One region of the Kitasatospora sp. NPDC023118 genome, then DNA from elsewhere that is predicted to be linked to it. Evidence: riboswitches for the same ligand, from Rfam matches in the RefSeq annotation. Region 1 holds a riboswitch; each other region holds the start of a gene.

Evidence for each region. Region 1 has a riboswitch for cyclic di-AMP ahead of ACZ3UD_RS12300 (M23 family metallopeptidase). Riboswitches for the same ligand answer to the same signal wherever they lie in the genome.
Region 2: another riboswitch for cyclic di-AMP. It lies ahead of ACZ3UD_RS09375 (transglycosylase family protein); the one in region 1 lies ahead of ACZ3UD_RS12300 (M23 family metallopeptidase).
Region 3: another riboswitch for cyclic di-AMP. It lies ahead of ACZ3UD_RS00400 (NlpC/P60 family protein); the one in region 1 lies ahead of ACZ3UD_RS12300 (M23 family metallopeptidase).

What each region holds. Positions count from the first base shown of each region.
Region 1 is NZ_JBVHHW010000008.1:35,785-42,907, forward strand. It holds gene purB (adenylosuccinate lyase) at 1-502, shown strand, start outside; gene ACZ3UD_RS12295 (MFS transporter) at 510-2,048, opposite strand; cyclic di-AMP (ydaO/yuaA leader) riboswitch at 2,366-2,539, shown strand; gene ACZ3UD_RS12300 (M23 family metallopeptidase) at 2,542-3,504, shown strand; gene ACZ3UD_RS12305 (APC family permease) at 3,878-5,413, shown strand; gene ACZ3UD_RS12310 (DUF2470 domain-containing protein) at 5,427-6,146, opposite strand; gene ACZ3UD_RS12315 (RidA family protein) at 6,279-6,704, opposite strand; gene ACZ3UD_RS12320 (IclR family transcriptional regulator) at 6,731-7,123, opposite strand, start outside.
Region 2 is NZ_JBVHHW010000005.1:285,886-293,008, reverse strand. It holds gene ACZ3UD_RS09395 (Ppx/GppA phosphatase family protein) at 1-640, opposite strand, end outside; gene ACZ3UD_RS09390 (DUF501 domain-containing protein) at 643-1,314, opposite strand; gene ACZ3UD_RS09385 (FtsB family cell division protein) at 1,286-1,744, opposite strand; gene eno (phosphopyruvate hydratase) at 1,934-3,223, opposite strand; gene ACZ3UD_RS09375 (transglycosylase family protein) at 3,520-4,302, opposite strand; cyclic di-AMP (ydaO/yuaA leader) riboswitch at 4,307-4,473, opposite strand; gene ACZ3UD_RS09370 (cytochrome P450 family protein) at 4,684-5,973, opposite strand; gene ACZ3UD_RS09365 (SDR family NAD(P)-dependent oxidoreductase) at 6,241-6,666, shown strand; gene ACZ3UD_RS09360 (nucleoside triphosphate pyrophosphohydrolase) at 6,671-7,123, opposite strand, start outside.
Region 3 is NZ_JBVHHW010000001.1:89,529-96,651, reverse strand. It holds gene ACZ3UD_RS00410 (hypothetical protein) at 1-17, opposite strand, end outside; gene ACZ3UD_RS00405 (C40 family peptidase) at 56-1,102, opposite strand; gene ACZ3UD_RS00400 (NlpC/P60 family protein) at 1,329-2,468, opposite strand; cyclic di-AMP (ydaO/yuaA leader) riboswitch at 2,479-2,632, opposite strand; gene ACZ3UD_RS00395 (C40 family peptidase) at 2,971-4,008, opposite strand; gene ACZ3UD_RS00390 (NYN domain-containing protein) at 4,208-5,731, opposite strand; gene ACZ3UD_RS00385 (hypothetical protein) at 5,869-6,126, opposite strand; gene ACZ3UD_RS00380 (rhomboid family intramembrane serine protease) at 6,328-7,110, shown strand.

The DNA.
Region 1 (7,123 bases):
CGGCGAGCTGGCCGGCGACCAGTGGAACGAGGGCGACGTCTCCTGCTCGGTGGTGCGCCGGGTCGCGCTGCCGGACGCCTTCTTCGCCTTCGACGGCCTGCTGGAGACCTTCCTGACCGTCCTCGACGAGTTCGGTGCCTTCCCGGCCGTCGTCGAGGCCGAGCTGGACCGCTACCTGCCGTTCCTGGCCACCACCAAGGTGCTGATGGGCGCGGTGCGCGCGGGCGTCGGCCGGGAGACCGGGCACGAGGTCATCAAGGAACACGCCGTCGCCTCCGCGCTGGCCATGCGCGCGGGCGCCCGGGAGAACGAGCTGCTGGACCGGCTGGCCGCCGACGAGCGGATCCCGCTGGACCGGGCCGCGCTGGACGCGCTGCTGGCCGACAGGCTGTCGTTCACCGGTGCGGCCGGGGCGCAGGTCGCCGAGGTGGTCCGCCGGGTGGAGGCCGTCGCGGTGGCCTACCCGGAGGCGGCCAAGTACGCGCCGGCCGACATCCTCTGATACGGCGTCAGCTGTCTGGAGAGGGCCCTGCCACCGTTCCGGTGGCAGGGCCCTCGGGCGTCTTGGTGTGTCCGGGGTCGAGCGGCGGGGTGGTGGTGGCGCAGGGCCAGTCGCAGTTCGGCTCGGCGACCGGGCGCTCGTCCGGGGTGAGCACGTTGCCCCGGACGGTGGCGAAGGCGATCAGCCCGCCGCCGACCAGCAGGCCCGCGCAGATCAGCATCGCGGTGTGGAAGGCGGAGTCCACCGAGGACGGCACCCGGTAGGCATCGCCGCTCAGGCCGGCCAGCGCCGGGAGGGCGGCCACCGCGAGCAGGCCGGCCGCGCGGGCGGCGGCGTTGTTGACGCCGCTGGCGATGCCCGCGTGCCGTACGTCGACGGCGGCCAGCACCGTCGCGGTCAGCGGGGCGACCAGCAGGGTCATCCCACTGCCCATCACCGCGACGGCGGGCAGCACGTCCGCCCAGTAGGAGGAGCCGGGACCGGTGCGCAGCATCAGCAGCACCCCGGCGGCGCAGAGCAGGGGGCCGACGGTGAGCGGGATGCGTGGGCCGATCCGCTTGCCGAGGCGGCCGGCGCGCGCCGACAGGGTCAGCATCAGCACCGTGATCGGCACCAGGGCGAAGCCCGAGACCAGGGGCGAGAAGCCGGACACGATCTGCAGTTGGACCACCAGCAGGAAGAACACCCCGCTGAAGGCCGCGTAGACGCAGAGGGTGACCAGGTTCACGGCGGTGAACAGCCGGGACGAGAACAGTCCGAGCGGCAGCATCGGAACGGGTGCGCGGCGCTCGACGGTGACGAAGGCGGTGCCGAGCAGCAGGCCGATCGCGCCGGTGAGCCAGACGGCGGGGGACAGGCCCTCCCCGGCGGCGGTGAGCGCGTAGGTGATCGCGCCGAGGGCGAGTGCGGCGAGCAGTGCGCCGGGCACGTCGAAGCGGCCGGAGGCGGACTCGTCGCGGCTCTCCGGGACGTAGCGGGAGGTGACCGCGATCACGGCGGCGGCCAGCGGAAGGTTCAGCAGGAAGATCCAGCGCCAGCCGGGGCCGTCCACCAGCCAGCCGCCGAGGAAGGGGCCGATGGCCGCGGACACCCCGCCGAGGCCGGACCACAGGCCCACCGCCGCCGAGCGGTCGTCAGGATGGAAGACCGCCTGGAGCATGGCGAGCGAGCCGGGGGTGAGCAGTGCCCCGCCGATGCCCTGGACGGCGCGGGCGGCGATCAGCACGTTGATGTTCGGGGCGACGGCGCAGGCCGCGGAGGCGGCGGCGAACCAGACCACGCCGATCAGGAAGACCTTGCGCCTCCCGTACCGGTCGCCGAGCGCGCCGCCGAGCAGGATCAGGCCCGCCAGGGTGAGCAGATAGGCGTTCAGCGTCCATTGCAGGGACGCCAGGGAGGCGCCGAGGTCGGAGCCGATCCGGGGCAGGGCGACGTTCACCACGGTGCCGTCGAGCATCGCCATGCTGGAACCGAGCACCGTTGCCAGGAGAACCCAGCGGCCCTGCGCGGTGCCCAGGCGCAGGGTGCCGGCCGTTGAGGTGGCCACGGCCTGATCCTGCGCCCGGCGGGGTGCACGTGACAAGGGTCACCGGGCGGTGTGTCCGGGGTGGGCGGTGCGTGAGCGGAGGGTCGCGCTGGGCTGCCGAGGTCGGCGCAGGGTCGTGGATCAGTGGCGCCGAGTGAATGGATTGTGTACGCACCGCACAACGGGCCATGCGGAGGGTGACCGCGCCTCGGGAGGTTGTCGCCGGTTCAAGAGATCGACATTGCTTCACCCGAACGGATGGGTTTTAGTTCAGCGACCACCTGGCCAGCCCGGGTGGATCCACCGGGTGGAACGCCGAGTCCTGCCGCTGCCCGGTGGTTCGAACTGAGCTCTGCACGGCAGGAGCGGGGGACCCACAGGTAAGTCGCCGGACCGGAGTCCGCGCTGTTCAGCGCGAACGTCCAGGGCCGGCTCGGGGTGAAGCCGCGCATGCGGCCGGGCAACTCCAGCCCGAACCCGACAGCTCACCTCGCAGGCGTCGGAGAGGAATCCCATGCCTGCTCAGGCTCGTCGTATCGCCCTGCCCCGCGCCGCCCGCATCGGCATCGCCACCGCCGTCACCGGTGTCTCCTTCGCCCTGCCGCTCGTGACCGCGATGAGCGCCCAGGCCCACAACGCCCCGGCCGCCTCGGTCGTGCAGCACGCCGCAGCCGCGGACGCCGAGTCGGCCCCTGCGGCCGCCCACGAGAGCTACCGCGTCGTCGGCGGCGACAGTCTGTCCAAGATCGCCGACGCCAGGAACGTCGAGGGCGGCTGGCCCGCGCTGTACGAGCAGAACCGCTCGGTGGTCGGCGCCGACCCGAACCTGATCTTCCCGGGTCAGTGGCTGTCGCTCGCGGCCCACGCCGACACCGCCGAGCCGGCCGCCCCGGTCAAGCCCGCGGCCCCGGCTGAGCCGACCGCCCCGGTCACCCAGAGCGCTCCCGCCGCCGCCGACGCTCAGATACAGGTTCAGACCGAGGCCGCCAAGCCGGGCGTCCAGGTCCAGGCCCAGATTCAGAACGCCGCTCCGGCCCAGGCTGTCACCGCCGCCCCGGTCGCCGCCACCTCCGGCTATGTCGCCCCGCTGGCCAACCCGGTGCTGGGCGAGGCCTACGGCGTGGCCGGCTCGATGTGGGCCTCCGGCCACCACACCGGCCAGGACTTCGTCGCCTCCACCGGCACCCCGGTGCGCGCGGTCGCCAACGGTGTCGTGGTGAAGGCCGGCAACGGCGGTGCCTACGGCAACCAGGTCGAGATCAAGCTCGCCGACGGCAAGTACGCCCAGTACGCGCACCTCTCCGTGATCGGCGTGAAGATCGGTCAGACCGTCACCGTCGGCCAGCGGCTCGGCCTCTCCGGCGCCACCGGCAACGTGACCGGGCCGCACCTGCACTTCGAGATCCGCACCGGGTCGGAGTACGGCTCGGACATCAACCCGGTCACCTACCTGCGGGCGCACGGCGTCGCGCTCTGACGCTGCGCAGACCCTGTTCGGACCCCGCGCTGACCGCGGGTTTCAGGAACCACCGCTGGTGCGGGGCGAATCGACCGCCCGGGATGGTCATGTCGGGTGACCGCTCGACCGGGTGATCGCCGCACCGGTGGACATGGGCGCGGGACACGCCCAAGGCCGGCCCTGCTTCGTGAGGACCCCTCGTGGAGCCGGGCCGGCCGTTGCCGTTTGCGGATCCGGGTGAGTTCGAGTGGTCGAACTGGGCGTCAACTCCTGCCGCCTCTGGCGAGATCCGTCGTCTTTCGGGTGCGGTCCCGGTCGCGCGATGCTGTCGGGCAGTCGGCGCCCGGCCTTGCTCCGCGGGCGCGAGGGTTTGGACGGACGAGGAGGCCGAATGGCGGTCGGGAGCGGGGACGCGGTCGGGGAACGGTCCGGCGCGGGCGGGGTCGACCGGTTGAAGGCGGGCTCGGTGGGCCTGGTGGGCGTGGTGTTCATGGCGGTCGCCACCGCGGCCCCGATCACCGCGATGACCGGGAACCTGCCGATCGTCGTCGGGCAGGGCAACGGGGTCGGCGCGCCCGCCGCGTACATCGTGGCGACCGTGGTGCTCACGGTGTTCTCGGTCGGGTACGTGGCGATGGCCCGCCACATCACGGCCGCCGGGGCGTTCTACGGGTACATCTCGCACGGGCTGGGCCGGGTCGCCGGGATGGCCTCGGGGCTGCTCGCGGTCATGGCGTACATCGTCTTCGAGGCCTCGATCATCGGCTTCTTCGCGTACTCGCTGCGCGGGTTGGTCCGTTCGCGGCTGGGGGTGGACCTCGGCTGGGGCTGGTACGCGCTGTTCGGGGTGGCCGTGATCGGGGTGATGGCGTGGTTCGACCTGCACCTGACGGCGAAGGTGCTCGGGGTGGCGCTGGTGCTGGAGATCGGGGTGCTGGGCGCGGTCTCGCTGGCCGTACTGGCCTCCGGCGGCGGGCCGGACGGGATCGTGGGTGAGGCGGTGAATCCGCTGAACGCCATTAAGGGGGTTGGGAGTTCGGGCGCGGAGGCGGCCGGGCTGGGGCTGTTCTTCGCATTCTGGTCCTGGGTGGGCTTCGAGTCGACCGCGATGTACGGGGAGGAGTCGCGCGACCCGAAGCGGGTGGTGCCGCGGGCCACCCTGGTGTCGGTGGTCGGGATCGGGCTGTTCTACGTCTTCGTGTCCTGGATGATCGTGTCCGGCAACGGAGTCGAGCATGCGATCGCGGTGGCGAGCGGGACGGTGCCGGGCAAGGACGGGAACAGCCTGTTCTTCGACCCCTTGGGCGCGCACCTGGGGGCCTGGGCGGTGACGGTGTTCCAATGGCTGGTCGTCACCGGCTCGTTCGCCTGCGCGATGGCCTTCCACCAGTGCGCGGCACGGTACTTGTACGCGATCGGGCGGGAGGGCTTCCTGCACCCGGCGCTCGGCCGGACCCACCCGCGGCACGGCTCGCCGTACCTCGCCTCGGTGGTGCAGTCGGTGATCGCGGCCGTGCTGGTGGTGGCCTTCCTGGCGGCGGGGATGGATCCGTACGTCCATCTGTACACGCTGCTCGCGCTGTTGGGGACGATGGCGATCCTCGTCGTGCAGACGCTCTGCTCCTTCGCGGTGGTCGGGTACTTCCATGTGCGGGGTCGGCACCCGGAGACCGCGCACTGGTGCCGGACGCTGGTCGCGCCGCTGGTGGGCGGGGTGGCGATGGCCGGGGTGGTGGTGCTGCTGGTGGTCAACGAGGACGCGGCGGCCGGGGCGGCCTCGGGCACCCTGCTGTTCCGGCTGATCCCGTACCTGGTGATCGGGGTGTTCCTGGGCGGGATCGCTCTGGCGCTGGCGATGCGGCGCTGGCGGCCGGAGCGGTACGCGCGGATGGGGCGGATCGTGCTGGAGGACGCCGCCGAGCGGTGACGCCCGGGCGCGGTCAGTTCCGGCGGACGGGCAGGCCGTGCTCGGCGGCGGACAGCAGCTCGTGCATCCGGTGACCGAAGTCCTCGGTGTCGCCGGCGGGTTCGGGGAAGACCAGGCGGACGTCGCGGTGGCCGTGCGGGTGGTCCAGGCGCAGCACCAGGCCGTAGCGGTCGAGGGCGAGCGGGCGGATGTCCGGGTGCCTGGCGAGCAGGGCCGGGTCGAGTAGGCCGGTGAGCAGGTCGAGGGCGTCGGTGTGCTCGTCGGCCAGGTGGGTGAGTAGCGCGGCCTCGTGCCGGGCCAGCGGGTCGGGGGCGGCGAGGGCGAGGTCGGCGGCGGTGAGCGCGCCGGTGCCGTACGGGGTGGCGAGGACGGCGTGGGCGACGTCCACGCGCAGGTGGACGCTGAGGCCGTCGTCGGCGAGGTGGGCCAGGTGCAGCCGGCCGGCCAGGGTGAGGCGGCCGCGGACCCGGTCGCGGACGGCGACCGGGGACACGTCGGTGACGTCGAGGACGACGGCCAGGCCCTCGGTGGCTCCGGCGGCGGCCGCGGTGAGCGGGGCGTCCAGCGGGGCGCGCAGGCGCAGCCGGGAGCCGTGCACGGAGACCGGGGTGTCCAGGTCGTGGTGTTCGCCGAGGGCACGGACGGTGAGTGAGGAGGTCGCGCTGAGCAGGCTGTGGACCCGTTCGGCGGTGGTGGGCTCGGGCACCTCGGCGTCGCCGGTGGCAAGACTCATGAACGGACCTCCCAATAGTTAGGTGAGCCTAACCTAATGTTTGCGTGGGGGTGTGGCAAGTGGGTGGCGGGGTGCGGCGAGGGCCCGGACGCTTGGCGGCGGCGTCCGGGCCCTCGGGGGTTTCGCGGGGTGTCAGGCGACGACGGCCTGGGCGTCGATCTCCACCAGCATGGGCTCCTGGGGCAGCTCCACGAAGACGGTGGTGCGGCAGGGCTTCACGCCGCCGGGCTTGATGTTCTCCTCGATGAACTCGGCGTAGACCTCGTTCATCAGCGGGAAGTCGGCGCGCTTGGTGAGGTAGACGCGGAACATCACCACGTCCTCGATGGTCGCGCCGCCCGCCTCGACGATGGCCTTGACGTTCTCCAGGGTGCGGCGGGTCTGGGCCCTCACGTCGCCGTGGTGGAGGTACTCGCCGGTGGTCGGGTCCTGCGGGCCCTGGCCGGAGACCTGCAGGATCGGGCCCTTGCGGACGCCCTGGGAGAACATCCACGCGGGGGCGGGGGCGCCGTCGGTGCGGATCTCGGTCTTGTCGCCGATCCGGGGGTGCTCGGACATGGGGTTCCTTTGGCTGTGACGATTCGTCAATTGTCGTCCGTGCAGCCGCAATCGGCCGAGACGGCGCGGGTGGTGGCGAGTAGTTGCGGGAGGAGCTCCAGTACTTGCTCGTACGGGAGAACGACGTCGGGGACGGAGATGGAGGCGGCGGCGACCACCCGGCCGCTGGCGTCCCGGATCGGGGCGGCCACGCAGTTGATGAAGGGCTCGTGCTCGGCGTGGTCCTGAGCCCAGCCCCGGGCGGCGGCCTTCTCCAACTCGGCGAGCAGCGCCTCGGGCGTGGCGAGGGTGCGATCGGTGTACGGGGTGAAGTCGATCCCGGCCACCACCCGGCGGCGCTCGGGCAGCGGCAGATCGGCCAGCAGCACCTTGGACACGGCGGCGCAGTGCAGCGCGGCACGCAGGCCGATCCGGGAGTA
Region 2 (7,123 bases), on a different contig from region 1:
GACCCACCAGGGTGGCCGCGCCGGTCAGCGGGACCACCTCCTCGGCCTTGTCGAGCTCGGCCCGGACGTGCGCCCGGGCTTCGGCGATCTGCTCCTCCGAGGGCAGCTCGGCGCCGCCGAAGTGCCGCTCGGTGAGCCGCACGCAGCCGATGTCCACCGAGCGCGCCGCCTGCACGTCCGCCTCGCCGAGCACGAACTCGGTCGAGCCGCCGCCGAGGTCGAACACCAGGTACGGCGCGGGGAACTGGCCGCTGGTCAGCTCCTTGGTGGCGCCGATGAAGGACAGGTGCGCCTCCTCCTCGCCGCTCACCACCTCGGGCTCGACGCCCAGGATGTCGCGCACGCCCTTGACGTACTCATCGCTGTTCTCGGCGTCCCGGGAGGCGCTGGTGGCGACGAAGCGGGTGCGCTCGGGGCCGACGCCGAAGCCGGTGATGATCTCCTTGTACTCCCGGCAGGCCGCGAAGGTGCGGGCCAGCGCGTCCGGGTGCAGCCGGCCGGTCCGGTCCACGTCCTGGCCCAGCCGGTTGATGATCATCCGGCGGTCGAGGTCGGTGATCGAGCCGGTCTCCGGGTCGAGGTCGGCGACCAGCAGGCGGATCGAGTTGGTGCCGCAGTCGATCGCGGCCACGCGGGTCATGCTCACTCGGACTCCTGCTCCGGGGCCGGTTCCTCGGCGGCGCGCTTCTTGGCGGCGCGCTCGGCCGTCTTCTGCTGCTTGGCCGCGATCACGGCCTCGTGGTCCTGCTCCTTGGCTCGGTTGCGGGCGACCCGCTCACCGGCCGCCTCGACCTCGGCCGGGGAGACGCACGGGCCCTTGGCCCACCAGTCCTCCAGCATGCCGATCGCCTCGTCTCCGAGCGGGTTGACGCCCTCGCCGGCCGCCAGCGAGTGGCCGACCAGCACGTGCAGGCACTTCACCCGGTCCGGCATGCCGCCGGCGCTCGGGAAGCCCTCCAGCACCTCGATCGCGTCGCGCCGGGCGATGTAGTCCTCGTGCGCCTTCTGGTAGGCGGCGGCCAGCTCCGGGTCCTCGGCGAGCCGGGCGCTCTGCTCCTTCATCACGCCTTCCGCCTCCAGGGTGCCGATCAGCGAGGCGGCCTTGGGGCAGGTCAGGTAGTAGAGCGTCGGGAACGGCGTGCCGTCCGGCAGCCGGGGGGCCGTCTCCACGACGTCGGGGTTGCCGCAGGGGCAGCGGTGCGCGACACCGCGCAGGCCGCGCGGCACCCGGCCGAGCTGGGCGGCGATGGCCGCGACGTCGGCGTCGGAGACGGCGGGGTGGTTCTCAGTGGTCATGGGGGGTGGGGTCTCCAACGGTGGGCGGGGGGAGCGGACGGGGGGTCGCGGGGGCCAGTGCGACGGTGTCGGCGGCGTCCACCGAGTCCCAGACGCTGGCGTACCAGGGCTTGGCGGCCTGGGCCGTACCGCCGGAGGAGGCGGGCGCGGAGGGCTGGGCGGCCGGGCCGGCCGGGTCCACCGCGATGTACGGGGTCTCCCCCGGCACCGCGTAGTGCAGCCGGGCGCGGGCCTGCGCCTTGACGTACTCCGGGTCCTGCCAGCGGGCCTTGTCCCGGCGCAGCTGGTCGACCTGCTGGCGCACGTGGTCGGCCTTCGCCCGCTGGGCGGAGATCTCCGCGCGCTGGGAGATGAACTGCCGCGTCGGGTAGGCGAGGATCGCCACCAGGGAGCAGAGCACCAGGACGAGGACGGTCGCCCGGCTCGTGAACCGAGGTCGGGCCGCCAAGCCCGGGATCCTCCAGCCAGCCATCTCCCGTATCCCCTCCTGGTCGCGACGGTGCCCCGCCGTCCACCCTACGGGGTGTGCGGCGGGGCACCGGTCAGGCTTGCGCTAGCTCGGCTGCTCAGCCCTCGTGCTTGCTGTGCTCACCGGTCGCGGAGCGACTGTGCTCACCGGTCCGCGAAGCGACTGTGCTTACTGGTCCGCGAAGCGGAAGCGCGGGAAGGCGCCGCGGCCGGCGTACTCGGCGGCGTCGTCGAGGATCTCCTCGATGCGCAGCAGCTGGTTGTACTTGGCGACGCGCTCGGAGCGGGCCGGGGCACCGGTCTTGATCTGGCCGCAGTTGGTGGCGACGGCCAGGTCGGCGATGGTGACGTCCTCGGTCTCGCCGGAGCGGTGCGACATCATGCAGCGGTAGCCGTTGCGCTGGGCCAGCTCGACGGCGTCCAGGGTCTCGGTCAGCGAGCCGATCTGGTTCACCTTCACCAGCAGCGCGTTGGCGGTGCCGGTCTCGATGCCCTTGGCCAGGCGGGCCGGGTTGGTGACGAACAGGTCGTCACCGACCAGCTGGACCTTGTCGCCCAGCTTGACGGTCATGGCCTTCCAGCCGTCCCAGTCCGACTCGTCCAGCGGGTCCTCGATGGAGACCAGCGGGTAGGCGGCGACCAGCTCGGCGTAGTACTCGATGAGCTCGGCGGCCGAGAGGGCCTTGCCCTCGAACTGGTAGGCGCCGTCCTGGTAGAACTCGGAGGAGGCGACGTCCAGGGCCAGCGCGACGTCACGGCCGGGCACGTAGCCGGCCTTCTGGATCGCCTCCATGATGAGGTCCAGGGCCTCGCGGTTGCTGTCCAGGTTCGGCGCGAAGCCGCCCTCGTCGCCGAGGCCGGTGGACAGGCCGCGGTCCTTCAGCACGCCCTTGAGGGTGTGGTAGACCTCGACGCCCCAGCGGACGGCCTCGGAGAAGGACTCCGCGCCGATCGGGGCGATCATGAACTCCTGGATGTCGACGTTGGAGTCCGCGTGCGAGCCGCCGTTGAGGATGTTCATCATCGGGACCGGCAGGACGTGCGCGTTCGGGCCGCCCAGGTAGCGGAACAGCGGCAGGTCGCTGGCCTCGGACGCGGCGTGCGCGACGGCCAGCGAGACGCCCAGGATGGCGTTGGCGCCGAGCGAGGACTTGTCGGGGGTGGCGTCCAGGTCGAGCATGGCCTGGTCGATCAGGCGCTGCTCGGTGGCGTCGTAGCCGACGAGCTCCGGGCCGATCTGCTCGATGACGGCCAGAACGGCCTTCTCGACGCCCTTGCCGAAGTAGCGGTTCTTGTCACCGTCGCGCAGCTCCAGCGCCTCGAAGGCGCCGGTCGAGGCACCCGACGGGACAGCGGCACGACCGGTGCTTCCGTCGTCGAGGCCGACCTCGACCTCGACCGTGGGGTTGCCGCGCGAGTCGAGGATCTCACGGGCTACGACGACATCGATGGACGGCACGAGGCATCTCCTTGCGGGAGCAGGGTCCGGCTGACGGTGGTGCTGTCGGCGGGACGATTGCGGAGTCGTTACGACCAGAGCCTAACCGCCCGGGCTCCCGGGGCCACGTTGGCCTCGGTCCCGTCTCGGCGTGTGGCCCTGCTACCCACCGGTAGTTCACCTGCTTGTCCCAGCTTGTCCCCCCAGCCCCCGGCGCGGACGAATGCGGACGAAGGGGGCCGGGCGCGGCCCCCTTCGTCCCCGGGGTGCTGTTCGAGGTCCTACGGACCGTCTCGGCCGAGGCCCTACCGACCGGTTCAGCCGAGGTGCAGGACCTGGCCGGGCATGATCAGGTTCGGGTCGCCGCCGACCGTGCCGCGGTTGCCGTCGTACAGCGCCTGCCAGCCGCCGGACACGCCCTGGGCGGCGGCGATGCTCGACAGGGTGTCACCGGAGTGGACGGTGTAGTCGTGGCCGGCCGGGGCGGCCTGGGCCGGCTGGGCGGCGCGCGGGGCGGCGTGCTTCGGAACGTACTGCTGGACCGGCTGCTCGGCGGGCTTCTCGGCCTGCTTCGGGGCGGCGTGCTTCGGAGCGTACGGCTGGGCGGGCTTCGCGTCCGCCTTGGGGGCCTGCTGCTTCGGGGCCTGCTGCTTGGGCGTCTGCTGCTGGGGGGCGGACTGCGGCTTGGCGTCCGAGGAGGTGTCGACCGCGGCCGGGGCACCGCCCTTGCTCAGACCCGCCTTGACGGAGCAGACCGGCCAGGCGCCCGGGCCCTGGGAGGCCAGCACCTTCTCGGCGACCGATATCTGCTGGCCCTTGCTGGCCTGGTTGGCCTGCGGCGCGTAGGCGGTGCCGCCGTACGCCTTCCAGGTGCTGGAGGTGAACTGCAGGCCGCCGTAGAAGCCGTTGCCGGTGTTGATGCTCCAGTCGCCGCCGCTCTCGCACTGGGCGACGGAGTCCCAGGCGGAGGCCGGGGCGGCGGAGGCGCCGGTGGCGGCGAGGAGCGGCATCGCGAGTCCGACGCCGGCCACACCGGCGACGGCGATGGCCTTCTCGGCCTGGGTGCGACGACGGTGACGGCCAGTTCCAACGAACAGCATGAAGGGTCCCTCTCCGCACGCCTGCGAGGTGAGCTGTCGGGTTCGGACCGGGAGGTGGCCCGGCCGCCGTGCGCGGAGACGTTCCGCTCGGGCGGCTTCACCCCAAGCCGTGGGGGACGGCAACAAACCTGGTTCCCCCGCCCCTGCCCAAGGGTCTGGTCGGTTTCCCGTGGCGCGGCGGGCAGGATTCGGCGTTCCGCGCACGAGGTCCGCAGCTGCGAACTCCAGGGAGACTAGACAGATCCTCAGACCAATCACAAGCTCATATCACCGACATCACACAGAAATTACGGCATGTGATCAATCGCCTACCAACTGCGCCTGTTTGTCCGGATTGATGGGTGTTCACACCGCCATCAGGAGCGCGTCAACGACGTCCAGTCAGCGTGTCGGGGCCTCAGGAAGCGCATGCGGAGAGCGGATCTCGGGACTGAATTCGACCGGAAGTTCGCGCAATCCGCGCATGATCAGACCACCCCGCCAGCGGAGATTCTCCGGGCTTTCGGCCAGTCGCAGATCGGGCAGTCGGGAAAGCAGCGTGGCCAGCGCGGCGCGTCCTTCGAGCCGGGCCAGCGGGGCGCCGATGCAGTAGTGGATGCCGTGCCCGAACCCCAGGTGGGGATTGTCGGTTCGGGCCAGGTCGAGGGTGTTCTCCTCCGCGAACCGGGCCGGGTCGCGGTCCGCCGCCGCCAGCACCACCAGCACCGGATCGCCCACCGGGATGTCCACCCCGCCGATGGCCAGCGGCCTGGTCGCGAACCGCCAGGTCGCCAGTTCCACCGGCCCGTCGTAGCGCAGGAGTTCCTCGATCCCGGTCTCCAGCAGCGCGGTCTCCCCGCGCACTACCGACTCCTGCAGCAGCGCCCGCTGCCCCGGGTTGCGCAGCAGCGCGTACGTCCCGTTGCCGATCAGGTTGACGGTCGTCTCGAAACCGGCGAACAGCAGGATGAAGGCCATCGCGGCCGCCTCGTTCTCGGTCAGGTGCTCGCCGTGGTCACTGGCTCTGATCAGACCGGAGATCAGGTCGTCACCGAGGTCCGCCCGCTTGCGGTGGATCAGCTCCAGCAGGTACGCCCGCATCCGCTTCACCGCCCGTCCCACGCCGCCGCGCTGGCCCCCGCCATGTCGGATCATCATCCCGGCCCAGTCGCGGAAGTCGTCCTGGTCCTCGGCCGGCACGCCCAGCATGTCGCAGATGGCGTAGATGGGGAGCGGGAAGGCGAACTCGTGGATCAGGTCCGCCGAGCCGCGCTGCGCGAAGCCGTCGATCAGCCGGTCGGTGAGCTGCTGCACCCGCGGCTCGAACTCGGCCACCCGGCGCGGCGTGAACGCCTTGGACACCAGCCGGCGCAGCCGGGTGTGGTCCGGCGGGTCGATGTTCAGCAGGTGGGTCATCAGGTCCGCCTGCCGCTCCCCCGGGATGCCCACCCGGCCGGTGCGATGCGCCTGCTCGCTGTGGTGCGCCGGGTTCTTCGACAACCGGCTGTCCGCCAGCGCCTGCCGGGCGTCCGCGTACCGCGTCACCAGCCAGGCCTCGACGCCGCTCGGCAGCCTGGTGCGGTGCACCGGGGCGTGCTCGCGCAGCCAGGCGTAGGCCGGGTACGGGTCGGCGGCGAACTCCCAGGTGAAGAGCTGCGGGGCGGGCTGGGCGGCGTCGGGCTGAGCAGGCATGGGTCGACCGTAACCGCTGGGTCGGGCGCGTCCTGACCGTTCCCGACCGTCAACACCTCGCGAACGGCGCGCGAGCGGGTCGCCAACGCTCCGTGGACGGCCAGTGGACGGTCCGTGGACAGCTCTTGGACAGCTCTTGGCCGGGTGCCGGGCGTGAGTCTGGTCACCTGCGGGGTAATCCCTGTTGCGGAGGGTCAGGTCGTGCCTACGATCCTCCGCAGTATGCGTGGGCGCCGGTGCGGTGTCGCCCACAGGGAGGAGCAGGCCATGCGGGTCAGCGGGGCAGTCGTCGTCATCGCGGTCCTCGACGGCGGTTCGGGAGCCGGCCTCGCCCGCCGGTTCACCGCGGCCGGCGCCGCCGGGATGCTGATCGCCGACACCCATGTCGGTGTCGCCGAGGACCTCGCCGCCGAACTCGACCGGCCGGGCTGCCCCGTCGTCGGCGTCGCCGCTGACATCCGCCGCCCCAGCGACGTCGCCGCCCTGGTCGACACCGCCGAGAAGCACCTCGGGCCGATCGACCTCTTCTGCGTCGCCGGCCCGAACGGCGAGCGAATCGTCTCCCTCGCCGACCTGCCCGACCACCTCGACCTGGAGCGCCTCGCCGAACTCCTCGCCCTGATCGGCGAGGCCATCGGCGAGCTCGTCCCGCCGCAGCGGCGCCCGACCGGGCACACCGCCACGGCGGCCTGAGTCGCTACTCCGGCTTGAGCCCCTCGGCCGCGCGCACCGCGTCCCGGTAGCCCCGCGCGGCCGAGCGCAGCGCCGCGTCCACGTCCACCCCGGCGTCGTGCGCCCGCTGCGCCACCGCCAGCAGCAGCCGGCCCGCCGACTCCGCGGTCAGCTCCGCCGGCAGCTCGTACGGCTCGTCCGGCACGCCCTCGAACCCCGCCCGGCGCACCCGGGACACCAGCTTCGCCGCGTACGCCAGCGCCGGCAGCCCGGCCGGCACGCCGTCCAGCACCGACTCCCGGTCCGCCTTCTCCGCCGCCTTCAGCTGCTCCCAGTTCGCCTCCACCTCGGCGGCGCCCTCGGCCTCGACGTCCCCGAACACGTGCGGGTGGCGGTACACCAGCTTCTCCACGATGTCCCCGGCCACGTCGTCGATGGTGAACGGCCCGGTCGGGTGCTCCTCGGCGATCCGGGAGTG
Region 3 (7,123 bases), on a different contig from region 1:
GCGCGCCGGGACAGCACGCGACCGGGTATGTCGGCCGGGTCGGAGGGCGTCGCGCTCAGAGCCTGACCACCCCGGTGACCGGCATCGCGTTGACGCTCTCGTACCGCACCTTGGCGCCCGGGTAGGGGGCGTGCACCATCACCCCGCCGCCGGCGTACATCCCGACGTGGTGCATGTCCCGGTAGAAGATCACCAGGTCTCCCGGCCGCGCTTCGGAGAGGCTGATCCGCTGCCCGGCGTACGCCTGGGCCTGCGAGGTGCGCGGCAGGGTCACTCCGGCCTGCCGCCAGCTGTAGTACATCAGACCGGAACAGTCGAAGGCGCGGGGCCCGGCGGATCCGTAGACGTACGGCGAGCCGATCATCCGCACCGCGGCGGCCAGCGCGGCCGCCCCGCGCTCGGAGGCGGCCGGGGTGGTGCCGAGGTCCAGCCGGTCGGTGCCGCGGGTGGCGCGCCGCTCGGCGTCGTTGGCGTCCTGGACGACCATCCGGGCCCGCTCGGCCGCGCCCAGGCTGTTGAGCAGCTTCTGCGCCTTGACCAGCCGCTGCTGGATCTGCTGCTTGTTCTCGACCAGCGAGCGCCGGGCCTGGTCCAGTTCGGCGAGCTTGCCCGCGGTCTCGGTGCGGCGCTGGTCGAGCCTGCGCTGACGGCTGACCAGCTCGTGCAGCGTCTCCCGCTGCCGCTCGGCGGCCTGCCCGAAGGTGCGGGCACGGGCGAGGTAGGACTCGGGGTCGCTGGAGAGCATCAGCTGGGCGGTCTGGGTCATCCCGCCGCCGCGGTACTCGGCCCCGGCCACGGTCGCGAGGTCCCCGCGCAGCTGGTTGAGCTGGTCCTGGCCGGCGGCGACCTCGCCCTGCAGGAGCGTGGTCTCGGCCTGGAGCCGCTTCTGCGCTTCCTGCGCGGCGTTGCACTTCTCGGACGCCTGCTCGGCCTCGTCGTACAGCTGCTCGACCTGCGCCTTGACGTCTCTGCGGTCGGGTGTGCCCGGTGCGCCGGGAGCGGCCTGGGCGCTGCCGCCGGCCGTCACACCCAGGGCCGTGGTGGCGGCCGCGGTCAGCACCAGCGCACGGACGAGCAGTTGGGAACGACGGTGCACGGACATGGCGGCAACGGCTCCAATCCTGCGGCGCGGCCCCGCGGCCGCGCCCCAGCGGGCGGCCGTCGAGCGGGAGTCCGGTGGCAGACGTTAGCGAGTCAGGGCAAGCGAGTCCAAACCCCTCCAGACCCGAATATTTGATTCCTAATCGGACATCCGCTCGATCCGTCGGAAAAGCCGCAGGCCCGGCCCTCCGTGATGGTGGGCCGGGCCCGAACGGCCTGGGCGGGGATCAGACCCGCACGATGGAGGCCAGCGGCATGTTGGAGACCGCCTCGTAGCGGACCGAGGCACCCGGCTTGGGCGCGTGCAGCACCTGGCCGTTGCCCGCGTAGATGCCGACGTGGTGGGCGTCGCTGTAGAAGATCAGCAGGTCGCCGGGCTGGGCCTGGGAGATGTCCGAGCCGATCCGGGTGCCGGCGCCGGCCTGCTCCTGCGAGGTGCGCGGCAGCGACACGCCGACCTGGTTGAATGCCCAGACCATCAGGCCGGAGCAGTCGAAGGAGCCCGGGCCGGTGGCGCCCCACACGTAGGGGCTGCCGACCTTGCCCGCGGCGGCGGCCAGCGCGGCGGCACCGTGCGAGCTGCCGGGGGCGGCCGGCTTGGCGACCGGCGAGGCCGAGGAGCCCGAACCCGAGCTGATGTCGGTGCGGCCGCTGTCGCGCGAGGCGCGGTCGGCGGCGGCCTGCTGCTGGGCGGCCTTGGCGGCGGCGTCGGCCTGGGCCTTGGCGTCGGCCGCGGCCTTCTCCTCGGCCTGACGGATCGCCTGGCGCTCCTGCTCGGTCAGGGTGTTGAGCAGGTCCTGCGCGGCCTTCAGCTTGTTCTGGACCTCCTCCTTGGAGGTCTTCAGCTGCTGGGTGGTGGACTCCAGCTCGGCGAGCTTGCCCTGGGCCTCGGTGCGGTCCTGGTCGAGCTTGCGCTGCTCCTCCTGGAGCTGCTTCAGCTGGTTCTTCTGGGTGTCACCGGCCTGGTTGAGCGCACCGGCCTGGTTGAGGAAGTTGTCCGGACTGGAGGAGAGCATCAGCTGGACGGTCGGGGATATGCCGCCGTTGCGGTACTGCTCACCGGCGATCTCGGCGAGCCCGCCCTGCATGTCGGTCACCTGGGCCTGCTGCCGGGCCACCTGGTCCTGCAGGCCGGAGACCTGCTTCTCCAGGGCCTGCTGCTTCTCCTGGGCGGCGTTGTACTTCTCGGTCGCCTGCTCGGCCTGCTCGTTGAGCTGGTCGACCTGCTCCTTGACCTGGTCCTTGGTCGGCTGCGGGTCGGCGTGCGCGCCGGACTGCGCGGAGAGGGCGACGGCTGCCGCGGCAACACCGGTCAGGATCGAGACACGGGCGCGACTGGCGGGCTTGGGACGACGATGGGACGCCACGAAGGCGGACTCCTTCTTCCTACGTCCGCCTACCGGGTGAGCTGACGGGTTCGGGCCGGAAGCATGCCCTACGACGCCTCACGGCCGTTCCATCGGCCGACCTGGCGCCGATTCACCCCGGAGGAACGTGGTTCCCCGGCTCCGCTCCGCAGCGCCCCCGACCACTGGGCTCCCCTGTCGGACAGTCGTTTCGACCTGCCCCGCTGTTTCGCGAACTCGACGGTAACCACCGCCGCCACCCCGGCTGGGTGATCGACAGTGCGGTGGTTCGAGGCACGACCCTAGTAACTGAACCGTGATCCGTTCAAATCCTTGTCAGAAAAAAGACGGAAGATTTCCCGTGTTCTTTTGTGAAAATGACCGATGGTGATCGCCGCCGCACGCAAAGCTGATCAGGCCTCATCAGCCGACCACGGAACGGGCAAACCCGAAGCGCCACGCCCGGCAGGAGGGTGGCGCGGATCACAGGGCCGGAACCCGGACTTTCGGGCGTGTCGGGCCGTCAGACCCGGCGGATCGTGTTGATCGGCATCGCGTCGGCCTTCATCACCTTCACCACGTCACCGGTGTGCGGCGCGTGGACCACCATGCCGTTGCCGATGTACATCCCGACGTGGTGCCGGTCACTGCCGTAGATCACCAGGTCGCCCGGCTGGGCCTGGTCCAGCGAGGGCACCCGGGTGCCGACGTTGCCCTGCTCCTGCGAGGTGCGCGGCAGCGAGACGCCGGCCTGGGCGTACGACCAGACCATCAGACCCGAGCAGTCGAAGGTGCTCGGCCCGGTGGAGCCCCAGACGTACGGCGAGCCCTGCTTGCTCATCGCCTTGGCGACGGCCACGGCCGCGTAGCCGCTGGCCGGCGGCAGGCTGCTGAGGTCGACCCGGGCGCTGCCGCGCGAGGCACGGTCGTCCTGCTGCTGCTGGGCCTTCAGCGCGGCGCGGTCGGCGGCGCTGAGCGAGTTCAGCAGGTCCTGGGCGGCCTTCAGCTTCTGGTTGACGTCCGACTTGGCCTGGTTCAGGTCCTTGGTGGTGGAGTCCAGCGAGGACAGGACGGCGGCGGCCTCCGCCTTCTCCTGGTCCAGCCGGCGCTGCTGGTCGAGCAGGCTCTTGAGCGCCTCGGTCTGGCTGGCGCTGGCCTGCTGGACGCTGGAGGCCTTCTCCAGGTAGCCGGACGGGTCGGAGGAGAGCATCAGCTGGACGGACGGGTCGATGCCGCCGGTGCGGTACTGGTCGCCCGCCACCTCGGCCAGGCCCGTCTGCAGCTGGGTCATCTGGTCCTGGCTGCGGGCCACCTGGTCCTGCAGCTGATCGGCCTGCTTGCGGAGCTGGTCGGCCCGCTCCTTGGCGCCGTTGTACTTCTCCGCCGCCTGCTCCTGCTCCTGCTGGAGCTGGTCGATCTGCGCCTTGACGTCGTCCTTGTTCGGCTGCGGCGCCGCGTGCGCGGCCACCTGGGCGGAGAGGGCGACCGCGGTCGCAGCGGCAGCGGTGAGCACGGAGACCCGCGCGCGGCTCGGCTGCTTGGGACGGCGGTGGGAGGCCAAGGGAGCGGCTCCTTCTTCCATCGGACTCACCTGATCGGATGAGATTCCGGAAAATAGGTTTGACGCCAGACCCTAGTGAAGATCTATCCGTTTTGCCACTCCCCCGAAGGCGTGAACTCCGGTCCCCACGCTGACTTCACGGGATCCGCACACCTCGCAAAACGCGCGCTGACCGGCCTTCACGCCGTCCGACCCGAGGTCAGGGCCGGGCCAGCCGGTTCAGCAGCAGCACCGAGGCCACCGGGCGCGCGCCCGCCTTCCGCACGCCCTCCGCGACCTCCCGGTCGGCGGACACCACCACCACCGGACGGCCCTGCGGCTCGGCCCGCACCAGACGACGGATCAGCTCGTCCGCGGTCTCCCCGGTCCGACTGAACCGTACCCGAACCCCGCGCGGTGGCGCCATGATCACCGGAACGTCCAGGTCCTGCCCGTCGAACACGCAGGTGACCTCCGCCTGGGTGCGCTGGGCCAGCATCGCCAGCCCGCCCAGCAGCCGGATCCGCTGCTGCTCCAACGGCAGCGTCGGATAGCCGGTCTTGGTCACGTTGTAGCCGTCCACCACCAGGTGCACCTGCGGGATCGCCAGCAGCTGGTCCAGCAGCGCCGGATCGTCCTCGGCCAGGCCGCGCCGGGCCACGTCGTGCGGCGAGGCCGCCCCCGGCACCACCGCCTCCACCAGGTCCGCCGGGCGGATCTGGGAGACCGGCAGCGCCAGCTCCCGCTGCAGCCCCTGCGCCGACTGCAGCACGGTGTCCAGCAGCAGCCGCAGCCGCATGTCCTCGACGCCGCGCCCCTCGCGGGCCGAACGGCGGCCCTGCTCGGCGGCGTTCTCCAGCTCGGACACCCGGTGCCGCAGCCGCCGCGCCTCGCTCTCGGCCGCGCTGCGCTCGGCCACGGCCTGCGCCTTCGCGGCCTCCAGTTCCCCGGTCACCCGCCGGGTCTCGGCCTGCGCCCGGCGGGTGTCGCTCTCCAGCGAGCGCACCTTCTTGCGCAGCGACTCGGCCTCCCGCCGGACACCCTCGAACTCCGCGCGCTGCCGGTCCAGGTCGCTCCGCGCGGCCGCCCGCACCTCGGCCAGCTCGGCCTGCAGCTTCTCCACCAGCCGGGTGGCCTCCGCGGCCGCGTCCTCGGCGCCCGCCCGCTCGGCCTCCTCGCCGGCCTCGGCGACCAGCCGGCTCCAGCCGGCCGAACGCACCAGGTAGGCGGCGGCTGCGACGTCCATCGGATCGGCGGCACCGGGAACGGTGCCCGACTCCAGCGCCTTCACCAGGTCCGGCTGGCCCAGCCGCAGCCGCTCCGCTATCCGCACCCGGAAGGCCGGCTCGGACTCCAGCGCCGCCGCCAGCGCGGTGGCCGCGTACTTGGCGCGCCGCGCGGGGGTGAACTTGACGTACTGACGCAGGCTCTGCGGCAGCTCCCCGGGCGGCAGCCCGCCCAGCGCGTCCGAGGCCAGCCCGACCACCCTCCGGCGCACCCCCTCGGGCAGCGGCCGGTCGAGCTTCTCGACCGCACGCTCCGCAGCGGCGTCGGCATCGCCGGACTCACCTGACTCACCGGACTCCGCGGTCTCCGGCGCAGCGGCCGCCGGGAGGGGGGTCTCCGTGCGAGGGTTCTCCGTGAGAGGGGTCTCGGACGGGACCGCCTCGGCGCCCGGCTCCGGTGCCGGCGCAGCGGGCTGAAGCCCCTGCGCTTCGGCGGGCTCCTTCGCTGCGTCCACCACGTCCTCGGCTCCGATCCTGGTCCAGCGGGTGCGGCCGCGGCCGCCCCTGTCGTCACGCTCCGTGCGTCTTGTCTGTATTGTCCCGTGCGGCGGACGGGCGCGTCGCGCACCGCCCACCACACCGGCGGGGATCAGCCCTACGCGGCGGGGGCCTCCGCGCCCTCGGCGCCAGGACGGGCCACCAGCTCGACCTGGTCCACCGCGTTGCACCAGCGGCAGCGCACCGACTCGATCGTCTCGCTGAGCACCTCGGTCTCCTCGACCTTGGATTCGCCGGCCAGGTCGAAGTGCAGGAACTCGGTCACCCGCGCGGTGCGGGTCACGTCGAAGCGGGTGAGGTTGCTGCACAGCGTGCAGCGCCAGCGCGTCTCGGCGGTCAGAGCGGGGACGGTCATCGGGGATCCTCTCGGCTGGTCCCTGGGTGGGCTAGGCGCTTCCCCCGGAGCCCCGGCGTCGGCGGCGGGAGGCGGGAATGCCCGCCCCAAGCCTATTGCCTGGGGCAACCACCACGACCACCGGTTGCCGGAACATGAGGGCTAGCCCACCTGCCGTAAACCGCCGTGTCACCTGCGCCGTCCGGAGGGATGCTTGGCCGCATGGCGCTCGCGGCCCCCGACCACACCGACGCGCGGGACGGCCGCCCGGCGGTGCCCGCCCCGGCGGTCACCTACGCCCTGATCGCGGTCAACACCCTGGTCTTCCTGCTCGGCCCCGCCGCCGGGCTCAACCCGCTGTACGGCCGGGACCAGGCCCGGGTCTGCGCCGAACAGAGGTACGAGCAGCGCTGGGGCGCCGTCCCGGCCGAACTGCTGACCGGACACCCGCTGACCGCCGAACAGCTCGCCGAGGCGCCCGACCCCGTCCCCGGCTGCCCGGCCGCCCCCACCCCGGGCAAGCACCCGGCGGTGTCCGCCCTCACCGGCCTCTTCCTGCACGCCGGCTGGCTGCACCTGCTGGGCAACCTGCTCTTCCTCTACGTCTTCGGTCCCACCGTCGAACGACGGCTCGGCCGGCCCAGGTTCCTCCTCTTCTACCTGGCGGCCGGCAGCCTGGCCGCGTACGGCTTCGCGCTCGCCGAGGCGCACTCGGCGGATTCCACCCGGGTCCTGATCGGCGCCTCCGGCGCGATCTCCGGGGTGCTCGGCGCCTATCTGCGCTTCCACCCGCGTGCTCGGGTGACCACCCTGGTCCCGCTGCTCCTCTTCCTTCCGCTGCGCTTCCCGGCCTGGCTGGTGCTCGGCCTCTGGTTCGCCCTGCAGTGGTGGTCGGTGCACTCGGCCGGGCCCGGGGTGGCCTACCTGGTCCACGTGATCGGCTTCTCGGCCGGCTTCCTCTACGCGTGCACGGCGGTCGGCCACCCCCCGAGACGCCCCCGCTGAGGCCCGATACGCT